Regions from separate parts of the Paraburkholderia sp. SIMBA_053 genome, predicted to be linked through region 2. Evidence: predicted binding sites of a transcription regulator. Region 2 holds the regulator's gene; each other region holds the start of a gene.
The links. The regulator LexA, encoded in region 2, represses DNA repair genes until DNA is damaged. The targets are predictions, from matches to a motif close to ACTGTATNNNNATACAGT.

Region 1 (10,583 bases), 590 kb from region 2:
TCTCATGCAGAGACCATCATCAAGGATGCGCGCGGCGAACTCAAGAATCCCGCCCGCCGCCTGCTGGGCCAGCGCATTCTCACGCTCGGCGGCGTTGCGCTGCTGTCGGGCTGCGATCTGTCCAACGACAAATCCGTAAATACGATGCTGCGCAAGATGTCGTCCTTCAACGACGACGTGCAGGCATTGCTCTTCAGTCCGAACACGCTTGCGCCGACGTATCCGGAGTCGATGATCACGCGGCCGTTTCCGTTCAACGCGTTCTACGATATCGACGACGTGCCCGAGGTCGACGCCGCCGGCTACCGGCTGGAGGTGAGCGGACTCGCGAACGGCAAGCGCGTTTGGACGCTCGACGAACTGCACGCGTTGCCGCAGGAAAGCCAGATTACGCGCCATATCTGCATCGAAGGGTGGAGTGCGATCGGCCGTTGGGACGGCGTGCGCTTTGCCTCGTTCCTGAAGCAGGCGGGTGCCGACATCACGGCAAAGTATGTGTCGCTGCATTGCGCGGACAACTACTGGACGAGCATCGACATGCCGACGGCGCTTCATCCGCAAACGCAACTCACGCTTGGCTACGACGGCGGCCCGCTGCCGCCGAAATACGGCTTCCCCATGAAGCTGCGCATGCCGACCAAACTGGGCTACAAGAACCCGAAGCATATCGTCGCGATCAGCGTGACGAACGATTATCCCGGTGGTTACTGGGAGAACCAGGGCTACAACTGGTTCGGCGGTTCCTGATGTTCATTGGCCCGTTCAGGGCTTTGCAGTCCTCTCAACCGTTTCTCATGGAGTATTCATGTCTATTCGCCTGAAACTCGGCGTCACGCTTGCGGCGCTGTCTTTTGCCGGTGCCGCGCTTGCGCAGACGCCCGCCGCCAAACCGTCGCGCATCCGTGGCGATATCGTCGCGCTCGACGGCGACGTCCTCAAGGTGCATCGCCGCAGCGGCGACACGGTGTCGATCGAACTGAAACCCGCCGTCACCGTGTCGGCAGTCAAGGCGATGCAGCTTTCTGACATCAAGCCGGGCTCGTTCGTCGGCACGGCCGCCACGACCGGCACCGACGGCAAGCTGACGGCAACCGAGGTGGTGGTATTCCCGGAAGCCGCGCGCGGCACGGGCGAAGGCCACTATGACTGGGACCTCGGCCCGAACAGCACGATGACCAATGCGAACGTCGACACGGTCGTTCAGGGCACGAGCGGCCGGAACCTGAAGCTGTCGTACAAGGGCGGCAATAACGAGGTGACGGTGCCGCCGAATGTACCTATCGTGACCTTTACGACGGCCGCGCGCACCGACCTGACGCCGGGCAAGAAGGTGTTCATCGTGGCAACGGCGGCGTCGCAGGGCACGTATGTCGCTCAACGTGTGGTTGTCGAGAAGGATGGCGTTGCACCGCCGATGTAACGCGCATTCAGGTAAGGAGGGCCGACGCCATCGGGTGTCTCACCAACGGGTACGGCCTTCCAGCAAGCAGCGCAGGTAACTTCCGGGAAACAACCCGGCGAATCACCCACGCAAGCGCATTGCCGCTCGCCCGATCAGCGAGGGCCGGCTCACAGTCCGAGGCAAATCGCGCCGGCCGCCACGACCACGCAGGCGAGCCAGCGCTTGCCGCTCACCGCTTCGCCGAGAAACATGCGCCCGATCAGCACCGCGAACACCACGCTGGTCTCGCGCAACGCCGACACCGTTCCCATCGCGCCCGACTGCATCGCCCATATGACGATGCCGTATGCCGCGACCGATACAACGCCGCCCATTAGCGAGGAGCCGACCGCCATTGGCGACGAGCGTATCGGTGTCCATAGCGCGGACACACCGCGCATCGCGACGAACAGCACCGGCATCAGCCAGTAGAACAGGAACATCCATGCTGTGTAGGCAAGCGCTTCGCCGCCCGACAGGCGCACGCCGATGCCGTCGATCACGGTGTACAGCGCGATCGTCGCGCCGGTGGTGAGCGCGGCCAGCACGCCGGCGCGCGACACGCTTCCCGCTTCGAGCGCGATTGCAATGATGCCGCCGGATATCATCACGATCCCGATAGCACGCAACGGGCCGATCGCCTCGTGCGCGAAGAGCGCCGCGCCGAGCGTAACCAGAAGCGGTGACGAGCCGCGGGCGATCGGATACGCTTGCGCCAGATCGCCACGGCGGTAAGCCCGCACGAGGCTTGCGTTATAGCCGATATGCACGAGGCCCGACGCGACGATATATGGCCATGCCGCGGCCGCCGGCAACGGCGTGAATGGAATGATGAGCGTGGAGATCGCCGCGATGGCGATGCTCATCCACGTCATGGAAAGGAAGCGGTCGCGATTGCCGTGCAGCAACGCGTTCCAGCTTGCGTGAAGCAACGCCGCGAAAAGGACCAGGCCGCCCGTATAGCTGAGCATGCGCGATCAGGCCGCGGGCGCGACCGATGCGCCCGCAATCCGATGGCGCGCGAGCGATTCGGCCACAAACCCCGACGCCTTCATTTCCTCGACGAAGCTGCGTAGCGCGGAAGCCGCCGCTTCACCGCGGCTTTTCGGCGTGCCCATTGCCTGTTGAATGACCATGAAGCGCTCGTCAAGAAGCCGCAGGCCGGATGTATTGCGCGCATCGGCTTCGAGTTGCTGCTTCACGCCGGCCGCGACTTCGAGACCCTGTTCGAGGAACGTCTGCACGACCGTCGGCGACGTAGGTGCACGAACGATCTGCGCGGCCTTCAGTTCGCGTGTAAGGAAGAGGTCATAGGCGCTGCCTTTGCCGACCGCGACGCGGTTATGCGGCTGATCGACGTCCTCGTTCGTTCGGACGGGGGAGTCGTCGCGCACCAGATAAAAGCCTTCGATCAGCACGTACGGCGCGGTAAATGCAATCGTCTCGCCACGCAACGGATCGACAGCGAAGAAGCCGAAGTCGGCACGCTCCTCGCTCACGGCCTGCACCGATTTGCCCGCTGCGTCGAACACCACCAGTTCGAGTTCGACGCCGAGCTTTTGTGCGAACGCCCGCGCGAGGTCGACCGATACGCCGAACGGCTCGCCGGTCTTCGGGTCCTGGTTAGCGAGAATGGGGTTGCCCAGATTGATCGATGCCCGCACTTTGCCGGCAGGCGTGAACGACGAGACAACGGCTTGATCGATGGTCATGGTGTTCCCGTATGGTGTTCCGCAACGTGTTCCCGGTATGCGCGGGCCGTATGCGTTGAGAAACGGTTCGAGGCTCTTGCTGATGCGAGGATAGTGCGTCGAGCGTTCCGTTCCATCTTAAAGGGAATTGGCGGACTTGCCCAGGCGGCCGGCAACGCGCCATGGCACCTTTGATTGCCGGCTGACTCCAGCGTCCAATCATTGCAAACTCTGTAAGCGATAACCGGCCCGAGCTAGTCTTTGCGCTCACGTTTTGCGGGCTTGTTATGGGCGGCATCGTTGTTGTCTGTATCACGCCGTTTTTCGTCGCCCACTTCGCGATTGGCGACGAACGGTGAATCGGTATCGCTGCCGCCTTCGCGCAGCGCGGTTCGCGCTTCCTTGGCGAGGTTTTCATACTGCTTGCGAAAGCGCGTCAGGTCTTTCTCCTCCAGTTCTTCCAGATCGAGCAGTGCGTTATGGGCGCCTTCGATTGCGCGGATCAGTTCGTCGAGCTTGATCTGCATGGCGGCCGTGTCGCGGTTCTGGGTGTTTTGGATCAGGAAAACCATCAGGAACGTGACGATCGTGGTCGACGTGTTGATCACGAGCTGCCATGTGTCGCTGTAATGAAAGAACGGCCCCGTGATTGCCCACACGATCACGAGCGACGCAGCCACGACGAAAGTGCCGGGACGGCCGGTCATTGTCGACAGATAGCTGGCGAAGTTCGAAAACCATTTGCTGTTCATGGCGATCTCCGTTGTTGGTCTGGTTCATACGATGATCGCATAGGACAGGTGGTCGGGCTCGGTCTGGTCCGGGGGTGTTCCGCGTGGATGCCGTTGACGGTGTCTGCCTGCTCGGTGATATTCTTTTCGTTGCCTGGTTTGCGTTTGCTCCGTGCTTGCGAAGGCAGCGACGCTTCCCTCATTGCTTGAAAACAGCACGAACGGCAAGGACCGGCGCTCATGAACGATCAGCGAGATCTGGCACCCGACAGCACCGCGGCCCGTGTTGCACTCTGGCGGGCGCTGCACAAGGAAGTCGACGCCGCGCCGCATGTTTTCGACGACTCGATCGGCCTCGAACTGCTAGCTCCCGGCGACGACTGGCGCCAGCGCGGCGACATGGACCCGCAGTTCACGCGTCCGTTTCGCGCGTCGATCGTGGCACGCGCTCGTTTCATCGAAGACCTGGTGGTCGAAGAGGCGGCGCGCGGGATCGGCCAGTATGTGATTCTTGGGGCGGGGCTCGACAGTTTTGCGCAGCGCAGGCCGGAGATTGCTTCGCGCCTCACAGTATTCGAGGTCGATCAGCCGGTGCCGCAGGAGTGGAAACGTCAGCGGCTCGGCGAGCTTGGTTTCGGCATCCCGCCATGGCTGCGCTTCGTGCCGGTCGATTTCGAGGCTGGCGAAGCATGGCAGGACCGGCTCATGGCGCACGGATTCGACGACAGGAAGCCCGCAATCGTCGTCTCAACGGGCGTGAGCATGTATCTCACGCGCGATGCAAATGCGGCCACGCTGCGCCAGATCGCGGCTTTCGCCCGCGGATCGACGCTCGCCACGACGTTTCTGCTGCCGCTAGACATGGCGGATCCAGAAGTGCGCCCTGGGCTGAAAATGGCAGAGAAGGGCGCGCGCGAAAGCGGCACGCCCTTTCTCAGTTTCTTCACGCCGGCCGAGATGCTGCCCTTGCCCACGAAGCCGGCTTCGCGCAGGCGCGGCACGTCTCTGCGGCCGACCTTACGCAACGCTACTTCGTCAACAGAAGCGATGGCTTGCGTCCGCCGGACAATACCGAGGAATTGGTAATAGCGAATACCTGACCACGTTCCCTCACAGGCGTTGCGGTAAGGCCGAAGACTTGCTGAGCGTCACACCAGCAACCGGATCGCGAGCCCTGCCACGCCGCACACCAGCACTACTGGTATCACGCCGACCTTGAAGCGGAAGAGCGCGATCGCAGCCGCCAGCCCGATGACGAGCGACAACCAGTCGAAGCTTCCATGCAGGCCACGCGGCCATAAAACGTGCAGCGCAAAGAAGACGGCAAGATTCACGATCACGCCGACGACCGCGGCCGTGATCGCAGTGAGCGGCGCGGTGAATTTCAGATTGCCGTGCGTGGTCTCGATGAACGGGCCGCCCAGCAGGATGAACATGAACGAAGGCAGAAACGTGAAGAACGTCACGATCGTTGACGCGACGACAGCTGACAGAAGTAGCGCGTCCGGACCGAATATCGCTCGCGTCCATCCGCCGACAAAGCCGACGAAAGCGACGACCATGATCAGCGGGCCGGGCGTCGTCTCACCGAGCGCAAGACCGTCGATCATTTGAAGGCCCGTGAGCCAATGCTGATGCTCGACCGCGCCCTGGTAGACATAAGGCAAAACCGCGTACGCGCCACCGAACGTAAGCAGCGCTGCCTTCGTGAAGAACCAGGCCATTTGCGTGAGTGCGCCGTTCCATCCGAAAAGGACGGTTAGCGTACCGATCGTCACCAGCCATATGAGGACAAAGCTTGCCAGGACGATGAAAAAGCGCTTCCAGGTAAAGAGCGCGTGACGAGGCGTCGGCGTGTCGTCGTCGATCAGCGCCGGGCCGTGAAGCTGCGCAGCGGCGCCGTGCTTGCCGCCAATCACGAAAGTGCCGGGCGCATATTTCCCGCCGACGTAACCGATCACGCCAGCCACGAGAACAATCAACGGGAACGGCACCTTCACGGCGAAGATGGCAATAAAAGCCGCAGCGGCGATAGACCACAGCCAGGCGTTCTTAAGCGCGCGCGAGCCAATGCGATACGCGGCGAATACGACGATCGCAGTCACAGCCGGCTTGATTCCGTACAGCACGCCGGCCACAGCCGGGACGCTGCCGAACACCAGATAGACCCACGACAGGCCCATCAGAATAAATAGCGACGGCAGCACGAAAAGCCCGCCCGCGATCACGCCACCCCACGTGCGATGCATGAGCCAGCCAATGTAGGTCGCAAGTTGCTGCGCCTCGGGCCCGGGAAGCACCATGCAGTAGTTCAACGCATGCAGAAAGCGCTTTTCCGAAATCCAGCGCTTTCTCTCGACGAGTTCCTGGTGCATCAGCGCTATCTGCCCGGCCGGACCGCCAAAGCTCATGAAGCCGAGTCGCAGCCAATACCAGAATGCAGTGGAGAGCGGAACGCGGGCGACGTCGTCTTTCATCAAATGGTCCTGTTCGTTTTCGCCTGGTGCTGGAGCGCGGGCTGCGAGCGGTCGCAAGTATCTTTTTCCTAGCGAGGGTCGCCGGGTGTTTGGGCGATGACGATTCGCCAACTCAGGACGGGCTTGCTGACTTTTAGCTTTCCGGTCACTGACGTTCCGGTCATTGCCCCCGGTCATTGATTCCCCTTAACCGCATGACGGAACGTGCGGCGCAGTCTAGCAGTTAAGGCACGCTGCGCGGTTTGGCTTGCACCGATGCCGCCAGTTTCCGCGCTTCGACGAGTGCCTCGCTGATGGCGCTCAGCACTTTGTCGCGCGCGGCGTCGTCCTGCTGACGCAACGCGAACGAAGGATGATACGTTGCGATTCCCCAACCGCCTTCGAGTTCGAACGGCTTACCCATATAGTCGCGCAAGCTTGCCTTTTCGCGCAGCAACGCGTTGAGCGCCGTTGCGCCCAGCGCGACGACGACCGATGGCCGAACGGTTTGCAACTCCTGCTCCAGCCAATACGAGCATGCTTCGACCTCGCGCTGCGCGGCGGTTTTGTGCAGCCTGCGCTTGCCGCGAGGTTCCCATTTGAAGTGCTTGACCGCGTTCGTCAAATTAAGCTGCTCACGCGACAGGTCGGCGCGGACGATCGCGAGGTCTAGCAACTGTCCCGCCGGCCCGATGAAAGGCTCGCCGCTCAGATCCTCCTGATCGCCGGGCTGCTCACCGATCAGCATGATGCGCGCGTCACGAGGCCCCGAACTGCCCACGGCTTGCGTCGCATTGCGCCACAGGTCGCAACGCCGGCAGGCGTCCAGCGACGATGGCTGATCGCGGGCAGGCTGAGCGAATTCGGCTTCGACAGGAATGGACTTGCCGCCGAGCGCCGCGACCCCGCTCGCTTGCGCAACGCGCCGCGCGCCGCTCTTTGCTTCACTGATCATGGCGGGAATCAGATGGCCTTCAGGCAGCCCTTTCCAGAACCGCACCGGCATGTGCTGTTCGAGCGCGGCTTCGTTCAGACGCGCAGGATTGAATGTGCTGCGGTAGTACGCGAGCCACAACGCCTCGGCCTCGTCTTCAGTGTCGCAGCGATGCTCGTGGCGCAGAGCAGGGCGCGCTTCGATATGTAGTTGCTCGCCGTTCCAGAACGCGGCGCCGTGAGGCGTCGCGATAATCCACGACGAGCGCCCCATGCGTTGCGCGAAATGTTCCGCCGCCCATGCGAGAACGTCGTGCTCCGGTTCGTACCAGGCTACGTACTCTGGGGTTTGGGCGTCCGGCTTCTGCTTGCGAAAGCGCACGTACGCGATCATGTCGTGCTTCGCACGGCGCACCGCTTTAGCCATCCGGTAGAGCCGGGCGCCGTCGACGTCGGCTGGCGACGCCACCGCGCGATCACCGCATTGCCAGCGCCACAGCACCTTGTAGAGGAATGCCCACCGGTCCGGCTCGCGATACAGCGCCGCATCATGCAGCAGCGCTGACAGTTCTTTCGAGACGTGGATTGCCGGGGCGTCCGACCCGAGCGCCGCGTTGCCGGACGCGTCGCCGTAATCGAGCGCCGTTTGACCAGACAGCGAACCATGACCACCGGCGCCTTCTTTAATGCGCCATTCGATCGACTCCGGCGCAAGCCCTTGAGCCAGCGCAACGAGAGTGGCTGTACGCCAGGCGGCAAAATGGTTTTCGATCTCGATGCAATGAAGCACGACACGTCACCACAACTGCATTTGCGTTTGCATTGGCGGCGTCAGGATTCGCCGCAGATGAGCCGACGACGCGTCGTGCATGGCTGCCCGATAGTCTTGCGTGACGACGAACGGCTTGATCTTTTCCAGCGGACACCGCAGGCGCACCAGATCTTCATAGCGCACCCGCCGTGAGCGTCGCAATTCGACCAGCCGCTTGGCATTGCGCATGCCGATGCCCGGCACCCGCGCGATCATGCGAAGCGGCGCGCGGTTCAGGTCGACCGGAAACTGGTCGCGATGCCCGAGCGCCCATGCGAGTTTCGGATCCATGTCGAGCGGCAGGTTGCCTGGCTGTTCGAACAGTTCCGCGACGTTGAAACCGTAGCCGCGCAACAGAAAATCTGCCTGATACAGACGATGTTCGCGCAGCAGCGGCGGCGCCTCGCCGGGGACTGCAGAAGGACTGTCAGGGATCGGGCTGAATGCCGAGTAATACACGCGCTTCAGCTTGTACGATCCGTACAGCGTTTCCGCGGTCTGCAGGATGGTGCTGTCGTTCGTCTGATCCGCGCCGACGATCATTTGCGTGCTTTGGCCGGCCGGCGTGAACCGTGGAGCTTTTGCGTCGCCCAGCGCCTCTTCCTGCGCGAGCCGGATCGACCCCATGGCGAGCTTGATCGTGCGCACGTTTTTCTCCGGTGCAAGGCGTGCGAGGCTGCCTTCGGTCGGCAGTTCGATGTTCACGCTCAGACGGTCGGCATAGCGGCCGGCTTTGGCGATGAGTTCGGGGTCGGCGTCGGGGATGGTTTTCAGGTGAAGGTAGCCGCGGAACTGGTGATCTTCGCGCAGCGACTGCGCTACCCGCACCAGTTGCTCCATGGTGTAATTCGACGACCGGATGATGCCGGAACTCAGAAACAGCCCGTCAATATAGTTGCGCCGATAAAAGTCGAGCGTGAGGTCCACGACCTCCTCAGGCGTGAAGCGCGCCCGTGGCACATTGCTCGAACGCCGGTTGACGCAGTACTGACAGTCATACAGACAGAAATTCGTGAGCAGGATTTTCAGCAGCGACACACAGCGCCCGTCTGGCGTGAAGCTATGGCAGATACCGGCGCCGGTGCTGGCACCCAAACCTTCCGTGCCGCGCGAGGCGCGCTTAGGCGCGCCACTACTGGCGCACGATGCGTCGTATTTGGCCGCGTCGGCCAATACTTCGAGCTTTTTCTGCAATTCCACGTTGCCGCCGATACTGTATGGATGTACAGTATTGTACGTGGGCAATTCGTAAGCGCAAGCGTTTTTTGGCAGGGCCGGCGGTTGGGTTTAGTTGCTTGCTGGCTTGCGGTGCGGTTACTGCCTGGTTGCTTGTTGGTTGCTTGTCCGTCGCTTGTTCGTTGCTGGTTTTACGCTGGCGTCCGCCAGTTCATGTGAAGGGGGATTCGTGTAGATGCCGGATTTCAGCACGCAGGAGCGAGATGCCTGAACAACTGTGGTTGCCCGGGCTCGAGGCGCCGCCAACGCCAACCGACGGCCTCTTTTTCGCTGTCTTCCCGGATGCGAATACCGCGGCGAGCATTTCAAAGCTAGCGCAAGAGCTTTGCGGGGAGGCGCGCGCCCGCAGTAAACCGCTTGCCGCCGGTCGTTTGCACGTCACGCTGCGTCATCTCGGCAATTTCGCGGGCGGTCTGCCGCCGGCACATGTGGAGGCCGCAATGCAAGCGGCTGCCGCGGTTCGCATGGCGCCGTTCAGCGTCGAATTCAATACGGCGGAGAGTTTCGCGTCGAAACCGCGGCCGGGCCCGTTAGTGTTGACGGGGAGTGAGGGCGTGGTGGGTCTGCATCGGCTTCATGATGCATTGGCGGAAGCGCTGCACGTCAAGGGCATTGAAAGCCGCGCCGGTTCCGCGGCAGTGACTTATACGCCGCATGTCACGTTGGCTTACGGCTTGCCTTGGGCCGCCGCGCGTCCGGTTGAGCCGGTTTGCTGGAATGTGCGTGGTTTCGCGTTGATACACAGTTTATTGGGGCGTACCCGGCATATTGTGCTTGCGCGCTGGTCGCTTGAAGGGGCCGCGCCCTAGTGGCATTGGCGCGACGATTAGTTGGTCGTGAAGAGGAACATGAAAGGAGGGTGGGCAGCGACGCGTGATCTGTGGCTTTAGATTTTGTGGGGATCTGGCGTGCGTCTAGAAGCGCATACCAGTAGCGCAAACGCCGCCGAAACCACCACCGCTTCCGCCGGCTCCGCCGCAGAATATTGTGCAGCCGGAAAGCAAGGCGGACATCGCTGCGGCGACACATACACCGCGTAGGGTTGTCTTGAATGAGCGCCTGTCAACCGGGGTGCGGCGCGCGAGTACTGATGCGCGACGTTCGCACGCCCGCATCGCGGGCGACGGTGCAGTGTTTGTAGCGGTGAATTGCGCTGCGTCGTTAGGACGTGAGTGTGTCATTTGCAATTGCATGATCGGTGGCACAAAAAGCAGGAAACAGAGAAGCGAAGTAGGTGAGCGAGGTAGCCAAACGAAGCGAAGCGAGCAGGCGGCCAAAGCACGC
Region 2 (10,583 bases):
CGTCGAGCACCGAGCGCGCCTGAGCACCCGAGCCGCCGTGCGACTGCTTGAAGGTGACGGTCTCGCCGGTCTTCGCCTTCCATTCTTTGGCGAAAGCCTGATTCACGTCCTGGTAAAGCTCGCGAGTAGGGTCGTAGGACACATTGAGCAGCGTCGTGTCGGCGGCTTGCGCCTGGCCTGCCGCGCCAAGGACGCCGAGCGCGGCTGCCGCGCCGAACGCGAGCGCTGCGATAAGTTTTCGGCTCCTGCCTGCCCGGCCCGCTTCGTGATTGTTCATGCCAAGTTCTCCGCGTGTTGGTGCGCTGAAACAGCGTGTGTTGTTTTGCGTCGGGTCACGTGCACATGAGCGACTGGAGGCCAGTCTATCCAGGGGCTTTCATCATTAAAAATAATGTTTATTCATTTTTTAATACGCAAAAGTGGTAATGACAGCCAGATAAGGCGTTGCGGCATGAAAACGGATGTCTTGACGTCGATTTACGACGCTCCAGCGAGGGGTCGAGCCGCAAACTTAAAGTAAAGCTTGAATTGCGCCGGATACTGTATAAAAATACAGGCACCTGTTCATCCATACAGTGGCGCCATGACCAAACTCACCGCACGACAGCAGCAGGTTTTCGATCTGATCCGCCGGGCCATAGAACGCACCGGTTTTCCGCCCACACGTGCGGAAATTGCCGCCGAACTGGGCTTCAGCTCGGCCAATTCGGCTGAAGAGCATCTGCGGGCGCTTGCACGCAAGGGCGTGATCGAACTCGCGGCCGGCGCGTCGCGCGGCATTCGCCTGCTTGCTGGCCCGGACGAGGCGCCGCATCAGTTCACATTGCCGCACGCCAGCATCATGCAGCTGTCGCTGCCGCTTATCGGCCGGGTTGCCGCCGGTAGCCCGATCCTCGCGCAGGAACATATCGCCCAACACTATGCGTGCGACCCGGCGCTCTTCTCGAGCAAGCCCGACTACCTGCTCAAGGTGCGCGGGCTGTCCATGCGCGACGCGGGTATCTTCGACGGCGATCTGCTTGCGGTGCAGAAAAGAAGCGAGGCCAAAGACGGCCAGATCATCATTGCGCGGCTTGGCGACGACGTCACGGTCAAGCGCCTGAAGCGCCGCGCGAACGGTATCGAGTTGATTGCCGAGAACCCCGATTACGAGAACATCTTCGTTGAGACAGGCAGCGCGGATTTCGCGCTGGAAGGCATCGCTGTCGGGCTGATCCGCCCGGGCGAATTCTGATAGCACGGGTTTGGCTTAATGAGCGACAAGCTCAGTGCGTCATTAGCCAACCGCTCGCCTGCTCACCGACCAAAGCAGTACTCATGTTGAATCGCCCGGAGAGACTCATGGAACGCCTTGCCCGCCTGTTGCCGTTTCGCCAGTTCGGCCGTCTGCGCCATCTGCGCAAGCTGGTACCTTGCTCACTGATCGAAGCGTCCACGGCCGCTACCGCGTCGCTGTTCGACTCTCCCGCTCGTGGGTGCGACCGGCAGGCCGCGTTGCCGTCTTCATTGCCGTCGTCATTGCCGGCATTCGCCCGCGTGTCGCTGAACTCGGGGCTCAATACTGCCGAGCCGGAGCGCCGTGCGCCGGTGCGCGTGTACCACGGGCCGTCGCGGCTCATCATGGTCGGCACTGTAGACGCGGTGTGCCGCATGATTGACCGTTGCATCGCCGAGGAAACCAACGTCCACGGTGCGGTGTTCGAGTCTTGATGAGTTGTGAGGTGTGGGGCGCGTCGCTCACATGGTTTGTGGCAGCGCACGGATCGTTTCAGCGCGGTTGCGGTCCACGTTAGATCACACCTGATGGAGATTTCCGCTCGATGGCAGTTTCAACACCTAGGAAGCGCAGCGCCCGTCCGCTTGCAGTCACGCTTACCGTCACGTTGATCGTGATCGCGCTGATCGCGGCGTTGGGCTTCGCTTATGCCTCCCCGTATATCGCGCTCAATAACCTCAAACGCGCCGCCGACGCGCGTGACGCGCAGACGGTGAATCGGTATGTCGATTTTCCTGCGTTGCGCGAGAGCCTGAAGCAGCAAGTCACCGGCTTGCTGACGCGGCGGCTTGACTCACATGGAAACGGTAATCCGTTGGCTGCGATCGGCGCGATGATTGGCGTCGCGTTGATCGGCCCGCTCGTCGACGCGTATGCAACACCCGACGGCGTGGCTGCGCTGTTGAACGGCATGCCGCCGCGCGGCGAGCCGGGTGAGCGGCCCAACGCCGCGCCAGTCACCGGCAATCCGCCCGCTGCCAATGCGCCCGCCCCCGGATCGTCCGGTGCGGACAGCCGCACGCCCGGCGGCGCTACGGGTGATCCGAACGGCAACGCGGTTAGTAGGGCCACCCCGCCGCAACCGCCGCAAACCACAGCCGGCTATCGCGGCATCAACGAGTTCGCCGTCACATACCAGCACGGTGCGGGGGACGCGCGTTACTCCGCCATCTTCATGCGCGAGGGTCTTTTCACGTGGAAGCTGGCGGCGGTCAATCTGAACGAGTGAGCGCCAGGCGCGGCTTGTCAGATCGAACGCGCACGCGGCCGATTTGACGCAATGCACTCGTAATGCACGCGCCGCCCGCTACTCCGTCCTCCGCGTTCATCCCGACCAAAGCTCACCAGCACCCACCCGCACGAAGGCTGCACGCCTGGCGCGGGTGGCCGTGCACCCGAACCGCATCGTCAGGCCGCTTCCTGCTGCTGCTCATGCGCTGAAGAGCACGCGACCAGAATGCTGCATGACACCCGGTCGAGCAGCGGTGTATTGCCAGCACCCATCCACCATCGGGACAAGCCCGTGCGGCAACGGTGGCCCACCACCACCAGGTCGACGTGCAACTCGTTGGCAAGATTGGCGATCTCGTCGATCGGATGGCCGAACGCAAAGTGACCCTGCGCGTTGACGCCGCGCTCGGTCAGCCAGTCCACGCCCTCTTGCAGGATGTCCCGCGCGGTCTTTTCGAAGCTGCCGCACGCGACGTCCGTCAGCAGGCCCGCGCTTTGCGCAATGCTCGAGCGCATGTCCACCACCGAAAGCAGATGCGTTTGCGCCTTCAGATCCAGCGCAAGGTCGGCGCCGCAACGCAAAGCCTTGCGGCCTTCACGCGAGCCGTCGTAGCACAGCAGGATTTTCTGGTAGCTCGCCATCGTTCTTCCCCTTTCCGCAAAAGCGCGGTCTGAATCAATCATGGTGCGCCGCAATTCAGCTTGCAAGGGATGGAAAACGCTAAGTGCGATTGCTGCACGCCCCGGCCTTGTGCATAGGAGGCACACTCGGTGAGGACAACGCCGGCGACGCCTTTGCGGCAGTGCAAGAACCCACAGCGCGGGGCGCTCCTTAAACCGCCATTTCCCGGCTGATGACCTAGAATGAGCAGCCTTCCCGTCGATTCGCCTCTTTTGCCTGAGCCTCGATCCCTATCCATGCCCGACACCGCTATCGAATTCCAGCAGGTTGAAAAAAGTTACGGCGAAAAGAAAGTTGTCGACGGACTGTCGTTTCATGTCGACGTCGGAGAGTGTTTCGGCCTGCTCGGACCAAACGGCGCGGGCAAGACCACCACATTGCGCATGCTGCTCGGCATTGCCACGCCGGACGCCGGCTCGATCCGCCTGTGCGGCGAGCCGATTCCTGGCAGGGCGCGCATCGCGCGGGCGCGCGTGGGCGTGGTGCCGCAGTTCGATAACCTCGATCCCGACTTTACCGTCCGCGAGAACCTGCTGGTGTTCGGCCGCTACTTCGGCCTGAGCGCCGCGCAATGCCGCGCGATGGTGCCGTCGCTGCTGGAATTCGCGCGGCTGGAGAGCAAGGCCGACGCGCGCGTGAGCGAACTGTCGGGCGGCATGAAGCGGCGCCTCACGCTCGCGCGGGCGCTCGTCAACGATCCCGATGTGCTGATCATGGACGAGCCGACTACCGGCCTCGACCGCAGGCACGGCATCTCATCTGGGAGCGACTGCGCTCGCTGCTCGCACGTGGCAAGACGATTTTATTGACCACGCACTTCATGGAAGAAGCCGAGCGGCTATGCGACCGGCTGTGCGTGATCGAAGAAGGACGCAAGATTGCGGAAGGCGCGCCAAGGGAGCTGATCGAGTCGGAAATCGGCTGCGACGTCATCGAGATTTTCGGCCCCGATCCGTTCGCATTACGCGATGAGCTTGCGCCGCTCGCACAGCGAACCGAGATCAGCGGTGAGACGCTCTTCTGTTATGTGAACGACGCCGGGCCAGTGCATGCGCGACTGAAGCAGCGAGCGGACCTGCGCTATCTGCACCGCCCGGCGAATCTCGAGGATGTGTTCCTGCGTCTCACCGGCCGCGAGATGCAGGACTGAATTCCATCGACACTGCACGAGACACGCAATGGATGCACGCACTTATCGAAGCAACGAAGCCACGCCTCCCATGCAGGCCCCTTTCGCCGCGTTGCCCGCGAACGCGGTCAACTGGATTGCGGTCTGGCGCCGCAATTACCTTGTGTGGAAGAAGCTTGCGCTCGCCTCCATGTTCGGCAATCTCGCCGACCCAATGATCTATCTGTTCGGCCTCGGCTTCGGTCTCGGGCTGATGGTCGGCCGCGTCGACGGCGTGTCGTATATCGCCTTCCTAGCAGCGGGCACCGTTGCGTCGAGCGTCATGATGTCCGCGAGCTTCGAGTCGATGTATTCGGGCTTCTCGCGCATGCACGTGCAACGCACGTGGGAAGCAATCATGCACACGCCGTTGACGCTCGGCGATATCGTGCTTGGTGAAGTGATCTGGGCGGCCAGCAAGTCGGTGTTGTCGGGTGCCGCGATCATGCTGGTGGCGGTCGCGCTCGGCTACGCCAGTTTTCCGTCAGTGCTGCTCGCGTTGCCCGTGATCGTGCTGACCGGCCTCGCGTTCGCAAGTGTCGCGATGGTCGTGACCGCGCTCGCGCCGTCGTACGACTTTTTCATGTTTTATCAAACGCTGGTGTTGACGCCGATGCTGTTGCTCTCCGGCGTGTTCTTCCCGATCTCGCAGTTGCCTGCCGCCGCGCGTGGTGCGGCCGAGGTCCTGCCGCTCGCGCACGCGGTCGATCTGATACGACCCGCGATGCTTGGGCGCCCGCTCGACAACGCCCTGTGGCACGCGGCCGTGCTGGCGGGTTATGCGGTAGGAGGGTTTATCGTCGCCGCCGTGCTGTTTCGGCGTCGGATGATGAAGTAACTCGTGCCCGGCGTCCAGAGAGGCGCGGACAATTCGAGGGCGGCTGACCCGATAGGTCAGCGCCCACGAATGAATTTGCTGCACGGACGCGAGCTCAGTCCTCTTCGTCGGTCCAGGGAATGTCGACGTCCGAGATGAACGCGACTGTTGCAAACGGGCCGCCTTCGTGACGGCCGATCTTGCCATCTGCACGCTGCCATTCCACCCGGAACATCGTGCCCGGATCGTCGGCAATCAGCCGCACGGTGCGGATCTCGTCCGGATCGGCGTCCTCGACCGGACCGTCGAGCGAAATCTGCAGTTCTTGCGGCCAGAGACCGTCGGCCGGATCGTAAATCTTGTCGCCGTCCGGAATCAGTGTGAATGCTTCGACGCCGATCGTCGCCGAAGCATCAACGATCATTTTCGCTAGCGCGCGCAGCAGCGCGGTGGCCCGCGCCGAATTCGCCTGACGGATCGCAAGGTCCCCGCGCGTCAGCGCCTGCTCGAGTTTTGGGTTTGTTTTTTGTTGCGCCATTCGATGTCCTGAGTGCTATCGCCGAGTGTGAACAGTGCGGCTGAAAACCCGCCGCCGCTGCCGATTTTCCGGGCTGCATCCTACCATTCGTGCGCGCCGCGCCACGTGCAGAAGCACGACACGAAGGCAGAAGCCCGTCCTGCTCACCACAGTTTAGGTCGTGATTTGCCGACAGGGAGGGACATTTGCCTTTCGTTGCATGTCCCAGCGAACTCAAGGCGCCGGATTCGGCTGCAGCTGATGCAGTGCGTCGATTTCATCGAGCACGTCCTGAGACAGCTTTACGTCGACGCTCGCAATGTTCTCCTTCAACTGATCGAGCGAGGTCGCGCCAATCAGATTGCTCGTGACGAACGGCCGGCTATTGACGAAGGCAAGCGCCAACTGGGCCGGCGACATGTGATGGCGCTTTGCCAGTTCGACGTAACGCGTGGTGGCCTGGATCGCCTGGGGCTTGCTGTAGCGCTGGAAGCGCTCGAAGAGCGATATGCGTGCGCCAGCCGGCCGCGCGCCGCCTTCGTACTTGCCGGACAGCCAGCCGAAGGCAAGCGGCGAATACGCGAGCAGGCCGATGTTGTCGCGGTGCGCGTACTCGGAGAGCCCCGCCTCGTAAGTTCGGTTGAGGAGACTGTACGGGTTCTGGATGCTGACGATACGCGGCAAGCCGAGCTTTTCCGACGCGCGCAGGAACTGCGCGACGCCCCACGGCGTTTCGTTCGATACGCCCACATGGCGCACCTTGCCCGCCTTGACGAAGTCGGCGAGCACGGAAAGCGTTTCGTCGATAGGCACGGTGTATTCGTCGTCGACCCACGGATAGGCCGGACGGCCAAACGTCATCGTATTGCGATCTGGCCAGTGCAGCTGGTACAGATCGACGTAGTCCGTTTGCAGGCGCTTCAGGCTGTCGTTCAGCGCCTCAGTGAGGTTTTTACGGTCGAACTGGTTGGTCTCGCCGCGGATATGTCGCGGGTTATGCGGCTGGCGCGCGGGGCCCGCGATCTTCGTAGCGAGCACAATTTTCTCGCGCGCGCTGCGATGCTTCGCGAGCCACGTGCCGATAAATCGCTCGGTCGAGCCTTGTGTCTCGGCGCGCGGCGGCACCGGATACATCTCTGCGGTATCGATCAGGTTGACGCCATGATCGAGCGCGTAGTCGATCTGAGCGTGCGCGTCCTGCTCTGTGTTCTGCTCGCCCCACGTCATGGTGCCGAGTCCGATCAGGCTGACCTGTACATCCGAATCGCCGAGTCTGCGGTATTCCATGGAAGCTTTCCTTGTTAGTTATATGAACATAAACCGCTCAAGTTACCATGCCCGCGCGATGCCTGCAGCACGGCTAGAATGCCGTGCAGGCGTGCAGTGCAAGCACGCGTCGCCCAACATTCCTTGCGCCGGTGCATCACGATGAATCCCGAACACCTCGAACTGCTGGTCACGCGTGTGATGCCCTACGGCAAGTACAAGGGCCGTCTGATAGCCGACCTGCCCGGCCATTACCTCAACTGGTTCGCGAGCCAGGGCTTTCCGCCGGGCGAGATTGGACGGCTGCTCGCGCTGATGCACGAGATCGATCACAACGGTTTGTCGTCGCTGATCGAACCATTGCGCAAGCGCTGAAGCGTTCTTCCGATCAACTGCATCGCATGATAAGAGCAGCGGCGGCCTGTTCTGTTGCAGAAGATTAACCAGGTGTTACCGCGCAATGGATGCGCCGACGCGCTTTCGATCGCGGCATGCAGCACGCGCCTTGGAGTACCGGTGCGGCACAGGGATGCGCGTTGCGCAGGCACTCGGTGCGAGCGTAATGCGCAGACACAAATGCGGCTGAACTCTCAGGCTCGCGACCTTTCTGATCCTTTATGTGAGGACGGGAGGCGATTGTGAGCAGACTCTTTGCATCGATGGCATTGCTGGCCGTGGTCGCGGGCGTCAGCGGATGCGCAGTCGCGCCCGGCTATGACTACGCCTACGCCCAACCCTATTACCCCGCTTATGGCTACGGATATGGCACACCCTACGCGCCGGTGTACGGCACGGTCGGCATCTGGGGCGGCTGGGGCGGACCGTGCTGCTACTACCACGGCGGCGGCGGACACTGGGGCAGCGGTTGGCACGGCGGTCACGGCGGCTGGCATGGCGGCCACGGCGGCGGATATGGGGGCTATGGCGGATCCCACGGCGGCAGTTCGTGGAGCGGCGGCGGGCATGGCGGACGCAGCCATTGACGAGAAAAGCGCGAACCCAAAACAAAAACGGCGTGTGATTTCTCACAACGCCGTTTGCAATCAACTTCAATCTTTACTGCCGAAATTCTTTGGGGTGGCTGATGGGGCTCGAACCCACGACAACAGGAATCACAATCCTGGACTCTACCAACTGAGCTACAGCCACCACTGAGATCTGCTTTGACTTGCCGGAAAACCTGACTCGCCAACGAAGAAACGAGATTATACGAACACGTTCCGCGTTTGCCTAGTCCTTTATTCAAAAATTTCGGCTGGCTCACGCAGATGCTGTCTCGCCTCGTTGAAGATAGCGAGGTCGCGCGCAGCGAGGCGCTTGCTATCAGAGAGCACGCGGCGCCAGCCGCGCGCACCTGATTCGCCTCGATAGAGACCGAGTGCGTGACGAGTGATCGCACCAAGGTAAGTGCCGCGGGCCATCTCGGCTGCGCAATATTCGATGAGTTTCGCCTCGACCTGCTCGCGCGTGAGCGGCGCTTCGGTGGACCCGTAGAAGCGCGCGTCCACATCGGCCAGCATATACGGATTGTGGTATGCCTCCCGCCCGAGCATCACGCCGTCGACGTGTGCAAGATGTGTCTGCACTTCGTCGAGCGTCTTGATCCCACCGTTGATGATGATCTCCAGTTGCGGAAAGTCGCGCTTCAATTGATACGCGTAGTCATATTTGAGCGGAGGGATCTCGCGGTTCTCTTTCGGGCTCAGCCCTTTGAGAATCGCGTTGCGCGCATGAACGATAAAGACGTTGCAGCCGGCATCTGCGATGGTGCCGACGAAGTCGCGTACGAAGCCGTAATCCTCGACGGCATCCACGCCGATTCGATGCTTGACCGTGACAGGCACGGAGACGACGTCGCGCATGGCCTTCACGCAGTCGGCCACCAGTTGCGGCTCGTTCATCAGACACGCGCCGAACGCGCCGCGCTGCACACGCTCCGATGGGCAGCCGCAATTCAGATTGATTTCGTCATAGCCCCATTGCTCGCCGAGCTTCGCCGAGCGCGCGAGATCGTCAGGTTCGCTCCCGCCGAGTTGCAATGCGACGGGCGCTTCGTCGGGTGTGAAAGCAAGATGGCGCGGCACATCGCCGTGCAGCAGGGCGCCTGTCGTCACCATTTCCGTGTAGAGCCACGTGTGACGCGAGATGATGCGATGAAGCGACCGGCAGTGACGATCGGTCCAATCCATCATGGGTGCGACACTGACCCGGCGCGGACTGGCAGTACTAGCTGAAGACATGGGGCGGCCAAAGGCTTGAATCGAAACCGCAATTTTAGCGCAACGCGGGCGATTGACCGGCCGCCGCATGGCCGACCACCATGTAAAACCCCTTCCCGATCAGGTCTTTAACTCGCATCTACCGCTTGGCGATCGGGGCCAGACCGTCGCTGAGCCCCGCCCGCTCTACGATCGCCCGATTATTTCACCAGCAAGAACAGTAATTTCAAATTATCGGCACAAATTCTCGATAGTAGGGGTATACACTGCCTCCATCGACGTTGCACACAGCCCCGGCTCCTGCGACGCCATTCCGAAAGTCGAACATCATTGGAGGTACATCATGAAGACCAAATTTATCGCCGCCCTTCTCGTTGCCGTTTCCGCCTCGATCGCTGCACCGGCTTTTGCAAGCGGCTACGGCCCGGCACCGTTCTATCGTCCGTCGGTCGGCGCACCGGCTTCGCAACAAGGCCAGAACGCGCAGACCGTCGCGGCTGAACGCGCTAACGCCGAATCGAACGCTTACGGTGGCGTGAACAACGCGTCGTCGCAATCGGGCACGCGTGAACCGGCATCGGGTCCGCAGTCGGTTTTCTTCGGCCACTAAGCATTCGCTGCCGAGCTTGCTGCGCTTAGCGGCAAGCACAGAGGGCGCCGAGCATCGGGTTCCGATGACGGCGCCCTCTTCCGTTTACGGGCTCAGGCGGCCTCAACCCGCAACACCTGCGTCGATGACTTCGCGCGCGGCCCGAAAACCTGCTTCGGCCGCGGCGTGCTCGGTGGGCCACAGGCTGTCGATATGCACCAGCCGCCAGTCGACCACCACTGCGCTTCCCCGCAGCACCCGGAAATGCGCCTTGACGCCCGTGAGCACCTGTTCGACCGCGACTTCGATGTCGTAGTCCTGATAGCGCTCCTGGTAATCTCCCATGTCGAGCCCCTTCGGCTCCATTTTCACCTCCACGTCTGCCGTGCTTCCCGACGTTCGCAGCGCCCGCGTGCGCGCCGCGTCAACGCGATAGTTGCGCTGCGCGAACGCCGTCACATGCGCTGACGCCGCATCGCGTAATCGCCGGCATTCATGCTCAATCGCAATCGCCTGAAAGGTACTGCCTGCCGTTACAGGTGATTTCGACTTCGTCCCCGCTTGCCTCGGTGACGAGCCCGCAAGCCAGCAGTTCAGCGGTTACGGTCTGTGGGAATCGCGGCGGCGGCTGACCCACGCCGACCTCGTTCAAGCGGCGCAACGCTTCGATCGCTTCGGGACTCAATGACTTCGACATGGCTGCCTCCGTCGAAATGGCTAAATTCATCCTAGCAAGTTTCGAGAGCGAATGCAGTCGCATTGGGTGCATCGTCATGGCCGAATGGCTTTGCGCGTGAATTTTCGCCGGCAAGCCGGGTC
Region 3 (10,583 bases), on a different contig from region 2:
CTTGCGCCGCGCGGATGCGCGCCAGAATGTTGCGGCGGGCAATCGATGTGTCCATATGCGAAAGTCCTCGTGTCGATAGCCGTGCGATATGTCGGAATTATACCGGCCACCCTCCGCGCGAACACCCTGGCCGAACGGCATAGGAACACTTCAGACACGCGAAAACACGCGTGCAAAAGCCGTTAATTCGCGGACTCCTCCTCGGGCTGCGCGATGCCGAAAACCTGCCGTAGATACGCGAGATACGCCTTGTCCTCGCACATGTTCTTGCCCGGCGAATCGGACAGCTTCGCCACGGGCTGCCCGTTGCAGCGAACCATCTTGATCACGATCTGCAGCGGGTTATAGCCGAGGTCGTTGGTCAGATTCGTGCCCACGCCAAATGCGAGCTTGCAGCGTCCGCGGAAGCGCTCGTAGAGCTGCAGCACCTTGGGAATATCGAGCGCGTCAGAAAACACCAGGATCTTCGTGCGCGGATCGCAACGGTTCGCCTCGTAGTGCTGGAGCAGGCGCTCGCCCCAATCGAACGGGTCGCCCGAATCGTGGCGCGCGCCGTCGAACAGCTTGCAGAAGTACATGTCGAAGTCGCGCAGAAACGCCTGCATGCCATAAACATCCGACAGTGCAATGCCAAGGTCGCCGCGATATTCCTTCGCCCACATTTCGAAGCCGAAGATCTGCGAATCGCGCAGCCGCGGGCCGAGCGCCTGGCACGCCTGCAGATACTCGTGCGCCATGGTGCCGAGCGGCGTCAGGCTGTGCTTCATTGCGTAAAACACGTTGCTGGTGCCGGCGAACTGTTCGCCAAGGCCGTCTTTCAGCGTGAGGATCACTTCTTCGTGCCATTGCTTCGAAAAGCGGCGACGCGTGCCGTAGTCGGCAATCTTGCAGTCGGCAAATTCCGGCCGCGCGCCCAGAAGTTTCATCTTGTCGACCAGGCGCCCGCGGCCTTCGCTGTAGTCCGGTTCCTGCTGCGTATTGCGGAAGTAGACCTCGTTGACGATGGCGAGCATCGGGATCTCGAACAGGATCGTGTGTAGCCACGGACCTTTGATCTCAATGTCGATCTCGCCGTTGTTCTTCGGCGACGGCTCGATCGAAATGTACTTCTCGTTCAGATGAAAGAGCGCGAGGAACTCGATGAAGTCGCCCTTAATGAAGCGCATGCGCCGGAGGTAGTCGAGTTCCTCGTCGGTGAAGCGCAGCTGGCAGAGCTTGCGCACTTCGTCGCGTATCTCGCCGATGTAGGGCACGAGGTCGACGTTCGGCGTGCGGCAACGGAAGCGATACTCGACGTTGGCCGCGGGGAAGTGATGCAGAACCACCTGCATCATCGTGAACTTGTACAGATCGGTGTCGAGCAGCGAAGTAATAATCATGATGGTGCGAACTGGACCGCAGGAAGTACGGAAGGCCTGACTCAACCCATGCATCGGGGCGCCTCGTGCGCGCCGGCTTGACGCATGTTACCCGAATGCGCCGTCATTCAGGCGCGAGCGCGGCCTGCCCTCGCGCCGCTGAGCGCGAACCCGTTACTCTTCACGCACGCAATAAACTAATCACGAAAACATATAAAAGGCGTTGTGCGATGCTGCATGCGCCTCTTGACGTTACGTTACAATACCGCTTTTGGCGTTTGCGCCTTCCCTGATTCCGCATGCAGGAGCTGCCTGAATGACTCACGTTGTGACCGAAAGCTGCATCAAGTGCCGCTATACCGACTGCGTCGATGTGTGCCCGGTGGACTGCTTTCGCGAAGGTCCCAACTTCCTCGCGATCGACCCCGATGAATGCATCGACTGCGCAGTGTGCGTGGCCGAGTGCCCGGTGAACGCCATTTATGCCGAAGAAGACGTGCCGGGCGACCAGCAGAACTTCATCGAGCTGAATGCCGATCTCGCCAAGAACTGGCCGAGCATCACCAAGACCAAAGCGCCGCTGCCGGAAGCCGACGAGTTCAAGGACGTCAAGGAAAAGCTCGCCCTGCTCGCGCGCTGAGCGTTTGAGAGCCCGTCATACCTCCCGCTAGTTCGGATCAAATTGAGATGAACACAAGGTATTGACAGGCGCCAACGCTGCTTCTACAATTTCGCTTCTCTGCTGTTGTTTTTCTGTTCCTCGATAGCTCAGTCGGTAGAGCGCCGGACTGTTAATCCGTAGGTCCCTGGTTCGAGCCCAGGTCGAGGAGCCAAGAATTGCAAAAGCCCGTTAACCAAGACGGGCTTTTTTATGTAGATCAAGTTGTACTGCTGTTCCTCGATAGCTCAGTCGGTAGAGCGCCGGACTGTTAATCCGTAGGTCCCTGGTTCGAGCCCAGGTCGAGGAGCCAAAATTTTAAAGGCCCGCATCCGTGCGGGCCTTTTTGTTTTTAGCCTTCCTTCAGTTCGGTCTTCCTTCAGGGCGAGCACCTCATTCGCGGTCAGCGCGTCGCTCCCCTCTCATCAATTCACGGCGGTTTTTCCAAGGCTCGTTTGCCTAGCCGTCACAGAACGTCTCGCCAATCTCCCGGCGGTATACGATGACAGCTTTGCGGCGCACAACGCGCCTCCAACGCTTCCTGCTCAACCCGGCCATCTCATGAAAATCACCACGTTGCAAATCGCGCTTGCAGTCGTCGCCGCCGTCGCCGTGCCGGTCGCGCACGGCGAAGAAGTCGGCAGCGTCAATACGAACTTTCACATCACCGGTTCCGACCGGGTTGTCGTCGAGGCCTATGACGATCCTCTCGTTCAAGGCGTGACCTGTTACGTGTCGCGTGCGCGCACGGGTGGCGTAAAAGGCACGCTCGGCATCGCGGAAGATCCCACGGAGGCGTCGATCGCCTGCCGGCAGGTCGGTGCAATTCATTTCGCCGGTCCGGTGAAACAGCAAGCCGATGTGTTTTCGGTGAGCATGTCGCTAATCTTCAAGGCGTTGCATGTGGTGCGCGTGGTCGACACAAAGCGCAACGCGCTCGTGTATCTCACCTACAGCGACCGGGTCGTCAGCGGCAGCGCGAAAAACAGTGTGAGCGCCGTGCCGATGCCGGCCGGCACCACCATCCCTGTGAAGTGACCAACCGCGGGTCAGCGCGGGCGACGTCCTACGAAAAAGCGCACGGCGCGCGCCGCCGAACGAAGCGCGCCGCCATGCCCGCAGCCGTCGCTCCGCGCTAAACTGACTGGCTGTACGAGAGCCATGCAATGACCGCCGTCCATCGTTTTCAGAATTCAGCCCGTTACTGGCGCACGCCGCTTCTGCCCGGTGCGGACCTGCTCACCGCTGAATATCACGACCACGAGTTCGCACCGCACTGGCACGATGCGTACACCATTCCCGTGATCGTCGCGGGCGCCGAAGGCTATCGGTATCGCGGTTCGGACTATGTCGCCGAAGCCGGAGGCGTGCCGATCATCAATCCCGGCGAACTCCACACCGGGTCGAAGGCAGTCGAAGCAGGCTGGCGCTATCGCGTAACGTACGCGCCGGTGCAGTTCATCCACGAACTCGCCGATCAGATCGCCGGCAAGCCGCAGCCTTTGCCGTGGTTTGCACCCGGCGTGATCCACGATCCCGACCTCGCCGTGCGACTCGCGAACGCGCACCGCATGCTCGAAGCGGGCAGCGACGCGCTGGCGGCGGAAGCCGCCATGCTCGACGCGCTCTCCACGCTGCTCGTGCGCTATTCGCAGACGCTGCCCGAGCCTTCGCGCATGGCCGCCGACGACGCCCGCGTCGCCGTCATGAAAGAACGTCTGGCAGGCGACCTGCTCGAACCGGTCACGCTCGCCGACGTGGCGCAGGCGGCCGGACTCTCGCCCTTTCACGCCGCGCGCCTTTTCAACCGCGCGACGGGTCTGCCGCCCCACGCCTGGCGCAATCAGATACGCCTGCAACGCGCGCTTGTGCCGTTGCGGGCAGGCGTCCCTGTAACAGACGTGGCGGCCGCCAGCGGCTTTACCGATCAAAGCCATTTCACGCGGCACTTCCGGCGCATGTTCGGCGTGCCGCCCGGACGCTGGCAGGGACAGTGATCGTCCGCAAGAACGTACAAGCCCGGCTCTGCCTGCCCCGTTATGCTTCCCGACTCATAGGAGGCAAGTTTTGACCCACTCAGTCCGTTTGAAAGAAGTCACCACGGGCGCGCGCGACATCATCCCAATGATGGTCGGCTCGGCGCCTTTCGGCGTCATTTTCGGCACGCTTGTCGCGTCCGGGCCACTGCATCTGTGGCACGGCCAGTTGATGTCGCTCATCGTTTTCGCGGGCTCCGCGCAATTTATCGCGCTTGGGCTGATCGCGGGCCACGCGAGCTTCGCGGTGATCTGGGCCACCACGCTCGTGGTCAATCTGCGGCATGTTCTGTATAGCGCGACACTCGCGCCGCACGTCGCGCATCTTCCGGCGCGCTGGCGCTGGGCCCTCGGCGCGCTGCTCACGGACGAAGTATTCGCAGTCGCGTGGGAGCACTATCGGAACCGCGAGCCGGGCACCGTCGGCCCGCACTACTTCTTCGGCGCCGGTCTCGCGATGTATCTGAACTGGCAGCTGTGGACAGTCGCCGGCCTGCTGTTCGGCGCTGCCTTCCCCGGACTTCAATCGCTCGGACTCGACTTTGCGATGGTCGCCACTTTCATTGCGATCGTCGTACCGCAGCTCACCGCGTTGCGCTACATCGCGGCTGCGGTCACCGCGGGCACGCTGGCCTTCTTCTGGCAAGCGTGGCCGTACAAGCTCGGACTGCTCGCCGCCGTCTTCGCGGGCGTCGTGGTCGGCGTACTGCTTTCCACGCCGGGCTTCGGATTGCGGCGTGCACGCCGGTCGGCGGAGGGATCGCGATGAACTACGTCGTTTTGATACTCGGCATGGCGCTCATCACGTGGGTGATCCGCGCCGCCGTCTTCGTGCTCGGCGACCGGCTGGTGTTTCCGCCTCTGGTACGCACGGCGCTGGGCTTCGTGCCGGTCACCGTGCTGACCGCGATCATCGTGCCGATGGCGGTCTCGCCGCATGGCGCCGACACCGGTGCCGAACTGACGTGGCGCAATCCGCAACTGGTCGGCGCACTGGCCGCTGTCATCGTAAGCGCGCTGACGCGGCGGCCACTCGTAACCATCGCCGTGGGCCTCACGGTGTTTTTCGTCTGGCAAGGCGTGGTGCTGCGATAACACACGTGCGCTGCCACACGTAAGGGCTCACTCACACGGAAGCCGCCGGTGGCGGGGCTTCCGCGTTCACCGTGGGCTCCAGACGAGAGCCGCAAAACCGTCCGGGCGGCGCGGCAAAGCCCGCCTCATATCCGATAAAACCCTTAAGTTTCCCGTCGATCCGCCGATATGCAGTCGAGGTCCGCTCGTCGGGATACGTCCCGCCAGACGCGGCAACAGGCAGGAATCAAACGCGCAGCCATTGCACGTCCAGTCTTCCGGGTCCGCTTGCGACCGGACGAACACGACGAGGCCGCGCGGCAGGACCAAACGGGATAGACACATGGGTCAAATTACCCTCACGCTCAAAGACGAGACCATTGCGACGCTGCGCAAGGATTTCGATGCATTTCTGCGCGTATCGCTGAAGCTCGATCCGCAGTTCGCGACGCCTTCGTTCGAGGACTTTTTGCGAGCGAAGCTGCTCGACAACATGGTGCCGCTGACCGAACACGCCGTTCAGCGGATGTTGCAGGGCGGCCAGTATGCATGGGCGAAACGCACGCTCGACAAGGAGTTTCCTGACGTCGTCGCGATTCTGATGCGGCAGGCCGGGGAATTCGGTTTCGGCTTTGCAGCGCGCTCGGAGTGGACGCCGGAAGAGTTGGCCAAGCAATGCCGCGACTGGGCGGCGGCGATCGTCAAGGAAGCCGAAGGCGACGCGGTGCTGGTCGACCCGCTCTCGGCACAGATCAAGAGCGCAGTGCAGGATATCCAGGCGCTCGAGGAAATCATGCAGACGCCGGCATGGCGGCTCGTGGAATCGCTGCGTCAGCGTGTTTATGAAGCAAAGGTGGCGTGCGAAACGAGCGTGGGCAGCACCGCCCGCGAAAAGCTGGGCGAACTGCGCGGCCTGCTGCGGCTCGGCATTTCGCACGGCTCGTTCCAGAAGCAGGAAGCGCAACAGATCATGGAATATCTGCGCCTGCTGAAGCCGGAAATCTTCGTCGAAGAACCGTACGACGTGTTTTCGCGGATGGCGGCGTGGCTGCGCAACTTCTTCGTGCCGCCGCGCCCCGCCCCGCAACAGCAGCAACGGCAGTCGCGCTAATTCGGCCCAGCGTCTGCCCACCAGCAGCAGCTAGCGTGTAAAGCACGTTGCCTGCTGCCGAAAGCGATCCAGGGAGCCCTCCGGGAAGCTCCCGCGCGGCTACAGCCCGTGCGGCATCGAGCCCCGCCTCGCCACCCACCTGAGCGCCGCTCAGTCCCACATCTTCCTGAGCCTTGCTCCGATTTCGATTTTTGCCTGCGCCGCCGCGGCAAGCCCCGCGGCGGTCGGCGCACTGGGCACCGGCACGCGCGGCCATGCGTACGCGTCGAACAAAGGCATCAGGTGCGCAGGGATAAAGCGCGTGCGCGACGCCCACACGTGACGATCGCCCATATGCGTCTGGTTGTGCACGTAAAAGCGCTGCGGCACGACGATATGCAGGTCTTCCTTTGCGCGCGTCATCGCAACGTACAGCAGACGGCGCTCTTCGTCGATTTCCTCTTCGCTGCCGGTGCCCAGATCGGACGGAATGCAGCCGTCGACCCCGTTCAGCACGAACACGTTGCGCCATTCCTGTCCCTTTGCCGAATGGATGGTGGACAGGATCAGATAGTCTTCGTCGATAAGCGGCACGCCCGATTCGTCGCTCGTGGCATCGGGCGGATCGAGCGTCAGTTCCGTCAGAAAGCGCTCGCGCGACGCATACGTGCCCGCAATGCTTTCCATCTGCAACACGTCGGCATGACGGATTGCGGCGTCTTCATGATTGCGCTCCAGATGCGGCTCGTACCAGCGCCTCACCATCTCGAACTCCGCAGGCCATGGCGTCTGCCGCCCATACACGCTCGACATCAGCCTGACGAAGGGATGCCAGTCCTCCTGCGCGCGAGGCGGCGGCGCGAACGCGGCGAGCGTGCCGCCCGCGGTGTCGGCGGGATTGCCCACACCGGCACGCGCGACGATTTCGTCGAGCACTCTCGCGGCCGTGGCCGGCCCCACGCCGGGCAATAACTGTACGACGCGAAAACCGGCCACCCGGTCGCGCGGATTCTCGGCCCAACGCAGCACCGCCAGTACGTCTTTGACGTGCACGGAATCGAGGAACTTCAGGCCGCCGAACTTCACGAACGGAATGTTGCGGCGCGTGAGTTCGATCTCGAGCACCGCGCTGTGATGCGCGGCGCGAAACAGCACCGCCTGCGACTTCAGTGTCATGCCCTGCTCGCGCGCTTCCAGCACCTGCTCGACGATATAGCGCGCCTGGTCGGCCTCGTCCGCGACGGTGACGAGCCGGGGCCGTTGCGCCGACGACTTGTCGGTCCACAGGTTCTTTGTATATCGCTCGCTGGCCAGTTCGATCACCGCGTTCGACGCGGCAAGAATCGGCTCGGTCGAGCGGTAATTGCGTTCAAGCGTGACCTGAACCGCAGGCGGATCGAAATGCGCCGGGAAATCGAGAATGTTGCGCACGGTGGCGCCGCGAAACGAATAGATCGACTGCGCGTCGTCGCCGACCACGGTCAGGCCGCGTCCGTCCGGCTTCAGCGCGAGGAGAATCGACGCCTGCAGCCGGTTGGTGTCCTGATATTCGTCGACCAGCACGTGATCGAAGCGCGCCGACAGATCCGCGGCAATTGCCGGCTCCGCAGCCATATGCGACCAGTAGAGCAGCAGGTCGTCGTAATCGAGCACGCTCTGCTTCTGCTTCGCGTCGACGTAGGCGGCGAACAGCATGCGCAGATCGGCTTCCCACTCGCGGCACCACGGGAACGCGCTATCGAGCACCTGCCCGAGCGACGCGCCGGTGTTCACGACGCGGGAGTAAATCGCGAAACAGGTTCCCTTAGCCGGAAAGCGCCGTTCTTTCGCCGACAAACCCAATTCATGCCGCACCAGATTCATCAGGTCGGCGGAATCCTCACGGTCGTTGATCGTGAAGGCCGGTGCAAGACCGATCAGTTCTGCATATTCGCGCAAAAGCCGCGCGCCGACGCTATGGAACGTGCCCGCCCATGTGAGCCCTTGCGCGAGCGCGGCGCGCGTGCCGAGCGCCGTCGTGGCAATGCGTGTGACGCGGCGTGTCATTTCCAGCGCCGCGCGACGCGAAAATGTCAGAAGCAGAATTCTGCGCGGATCAGCGCCCTTGACCATCAGATTGGCCACACGGTGCGCAAGCGTGCTGGTCTTGCCGGAGCCCGCGCCCGCAATGACCAGCAAGGCGCCCGGCGGTGAATGAGGCGTATCGGTGCCGAATTCGACGGCCTCGCGCTGCGCGTCGTTCAACTTCGCAAGCCAAGGGGCGGTATCGGACGGCGACGGCGTTTCTGCGACGGAAAGCACGGTGTTTTAAGGGCGTTGGATGGATCGGGAACGGCGACGCATACTGTATATCCATACAACCCGCGCGCACAAGCGCCCTTTTTTAGCGTGGCTGCTGCGCAGTCACGCGCACGCCGCCCCGCACGCTTACAAGCCGCTCAAAACAAACGGCCCGTCTGCATTCCGCAAACGGGCCGTTTCGTTGAGCAGGTCGCACCTGCCCATCAGGAAGCAGGAACCTACTGCTTCTTCGCATCCTTCAGAGTGGCCTCGGCGTGCGCCTTGTCGGCGTCGGCTTGGGCTTCGGTCTTTTCCTTGTCGGCCTTGGCTTGCGCGACAGCCGCCTTCTTGTCTGCCTTGGCTTGCTGCTTCGCCGCCTTCTGATCGGCGTGCGTGACCGGCGCCGCGGCCGGATCGCTTGCCTGCGCGAATGCGGCCGACGACAGGCAGCCTGCGATGAGCAACGCGCAAAGCCGCGCGGTCGGGGATTTAGCGGAATTAGTAAATCGAGTGTTGCTCATGCGATTCCTCCTTAACAGTCTCATCAGGTCGAGTCGGGTTCGACACCGCGGGCTAACCTGAGCCCGCGGCTCCGCCTGCCATTAGTGCTTAACTTCGCCGCCGTCGGTCTGGGCGCCCGCCTGACTTTGCAGGTTCATCTTCATTTCGTTGTCAGCGGCCTGCTTGTCCGCCTTCTTGTTGATCTTTGCGTCGCGCACCTGCTCCTTGTATTCGGACTTGGCAGCCTTCTGCTGTTCCTTCAGCTCGGCCTTCGACGCCTTCTTCGACGCGCGGTACTCCGCGTTAGCCTTCGCGTTGGCTTCGCGCTTTTGCACCAGCGGATCGGGCGAGCCCGAGGCCGTCAGGCGGGTCGGTGCCGGCGTTACCGGCTGTACGCCTTGGGCGGCAGGAGCGGCCGGCGCGACGTCGGCGCCGGGCGTCTGAACCTGTACCTGGGCATTCATGCCCGCAGCCGGTTGAACGGGCTGCGTGGTCTGCGCGACTGCTGCCGTAGCGGCGAATGCGGTCATGGCGGTACCGATCAGGAGCGTACGAATCTGGGTCATGGCAAATTCCTCTCTAGAGTTGTTGTGGCCGGGTCGAACCGCCCTGCATCGCGCTGCGGCGCGCTGGACGACCTCCCGGTCTGCTCATAGCCGAACTAGATCCGGCAAGCTTTCCTGCTGAGATGCACTTTACGAGTGAAGTCGTGTTGTGACGACCGGTGTTACGCAACGTTTCACTTTCCGACAAACGGATAACATCTGCTTGCATTTGCTTGCGATGCGTTCACGAAACACTGCGCGAGACAACGCGACTTCTTAGGGGCAAGCTTGTGCTTTATGATGCGAACCCCTTGCCTGAAGGTGCAATGCCCATGCCCAACCTCGATTTCACGCTCACCGGCGACTACGTCGAACTTCACAATCTGCTGAAGATCACGGGGCTCGCGGACAGCGGCGGCTCGGCGAAGATGATGGTGGCGGACGGAGCCGTCACTGTGGACGGCCGCGTCGAAACGCGTAAAACGTGCAAGATCCGCGCAGGACAGGTGGTACTGCTCGGCGACACGCGAATCGCGGTCCACGAAGCCTGACCGCTACTACTCCCGCAGGAACCACGAGATTCCGCAGGAAACTCGCGCACCAAAAATGTGCTTAATCCATCGACTTTGCAGCGGTCACGCAATAAGCTGTTGGTTTCGCTAGACGAACGGCCCCGCTGAGATCGCCGACCGTGGGCTCGCCGGGAAACCGTGGCGAGCCGCCTTGATCGGCGTTATTACGAGGCTCGTGAACCGCCATGCGACCGCGAGCCCACGCGTCTCTCGTAGAGCGCGCTTCCGTTGCCTTCGCTGCTTCCAGTGCCGCGGCGGTCGCCAGCGGTCACGGCGTCGTCATTCCGTCAACTTTCACACGCTCCATGACTCAATCCGGCTTCACCCGGGTGGCCACCCGTCCGCCGACCTTGTCCCGCCACGCCGCCGACACCGCGCGACTCGCCGCGCCGCTCGCCATCGCGCAACTGTCGCAAATGGCCATGGGCGTCACCGACACGATCCTGCTCGGCTCTCTCGGACCGGACGC

Region 1: SB753_RS11885 (putative DNA modification/repair radical SAM protein) is a predicted target of LexA. The motif match lies at 9,276-9,293, and genes of this name have one in related genera.
Region 3: SB753_RS12985 (ATP-dependent helicase) is a predicted target of LexA. The motif match lies at 8,560-8,577, and genes of this name have one in related genera.

The regions. Positions count from the first base shown of each region.
Region 1 is NZ_JAWRXU010000002.1:1,211,690-1,222,272, reverse strand. Features, by position in the region: gene SB753_RS11925 (molybdopterin-dependent oxidoreductase) at 1-747, shown strand, start outside; gene SB753_RS11920 (hypothetical protein) at 806-1,420, shown strand; gene SB753_RS11915 (DMT family transporter) at 1,570-2,412, opposite strand; gene SB753_RS11910 (ABC transporter substrate-binding protein) at 2,419-3,153, opposite strand; gene SB753_RS11905 (low affinity iron permease family protein) at 3,387-3,884, opposite strand; partial or broken gene SB753_RS11900 (class I SAM-dependent methyltransferase) at 4,104-4,963, shown strand; gene chrA (chromate efflux transporter) at 5,012-6,340, opposite strand; gene SB753_RS11890 (UdgX family uracil-DNA binding protein) at 6,564-8,042, opposite strand; gene SB753_RS11885 (putative DNA modification/repair radical SAM protein) at 8,049-9,263, opposite strand; gene SB753_RS11880 (2'-5' RNA ligase family protein) at 9,503-10,108, shown strand.
Region 2 is NZ_JAWRXU010000002.1:620,040-630,622, reverse strand. Features, by position in the region: gene SB753_RS09380 (sulfate ABC transporter substrate-binding protein) at 1-277, opposite strand, end outside; gene lexA (transcriptional repressor LexA) at 584-1,234, shown strand; gene SB753_RS09370 (hypothetical protein) at 1,342-1,710, shown strand; gene SB753_RS09365 (DUF2939 domain-containing protein) at 1,821-2,504, shown strand; gene SB753_RS09360 (universal stress protein) at 2,684-3,148, opposite strand; partial or broken gene nodI (nodulation factor ABC transporter ATP-binding protein NodI) at 3,425-4,338, shown strand; gene SB753_RS09350 (ABC transporter permease) at 4,367-5,194, shown strand; gene SB753_RS09345 (hypothetical protein) at 5,289-5,711, opposite strand; gene SB753_RS09340 (NADP(H)-dependent aldo-keto reductase) at 5,925-6,977, opposite strand; gene SB753_RS09335 (DUF3820 family protein) at 7,119-7,331, shown strand; gene SB753_RS09330 (hypothetical protein) at 7,595-7,939, shown strand; tRNA gene SB753_RS09325 (tRNA-His) at 8,030-8,105, opposite strand; gene dusA (tRNA dihydrouridine(20/20a) synthase DusA) at 8,195-9,196, opposite strand; gene SB753_RS09315 (hypothetical protein) at 9,519-9,785, shown strand; gene SB753_RS09310 (DUF6566 family protein) at 9,888-10,130, opposite strand; gene SB753_RS09305 (hypothetical protein) at 10,264-10,461, opposite strand.
Region 3 is NZ_JAWRXU010000003.1:205,572-216,154, forward strand. Features, by position in the region: gene SB753_RS12935 (LutC/YkgG family protein) at 1-55, opposite strand, end outside; gene pncB (nicotinate phosphoribosyltransferase) at 183-1,379, opposite strand; gene fdxA (ferredoxin FdxA) at 1,675-1,998, shown strand; tRNA gene SB753_RS12950 (tRNA-Asn) at 2,116-2,191, shown strand; tRNA gene SB753_RS12955 (tRNA-Asn) at 2,254-2,329, shown strand; gene SB753_RS12960 (CreA family protein) at 2,578-3,054, shown strand; gene SB753_RS12965 (AraC family transcriptional regulator) at 3,183-4,013, shown strand; gene SB753_RS12970 (AzlC family ABC transporter permease) at 4,141-4,821, shown strand; gene SB753_RS12975 (AzlD domain-containing protein) at 4,818-5,147, shown strand; gene SB753_RS12980 (DUF4088 family protein) at 5,470-6,237, shown strand; gene SB753_RS12985 (ATP-dependent helicase) at 6,388-8,517, opposite strand; gene SB753_RS12990 (hypothetical protein) at 8,736-9,017, opposite strand; gene SB753_RS12995 (hypothetical protein) at 9,099-9,563, opposite strand; gene SB753_RS13000 (RNA-binding S4 domain-containing protein) at 9,875-10,093, shown strand; gene SB753_RS13005 (MATE family efflux transporter) at 10,420-10,583, shown strand, end outside.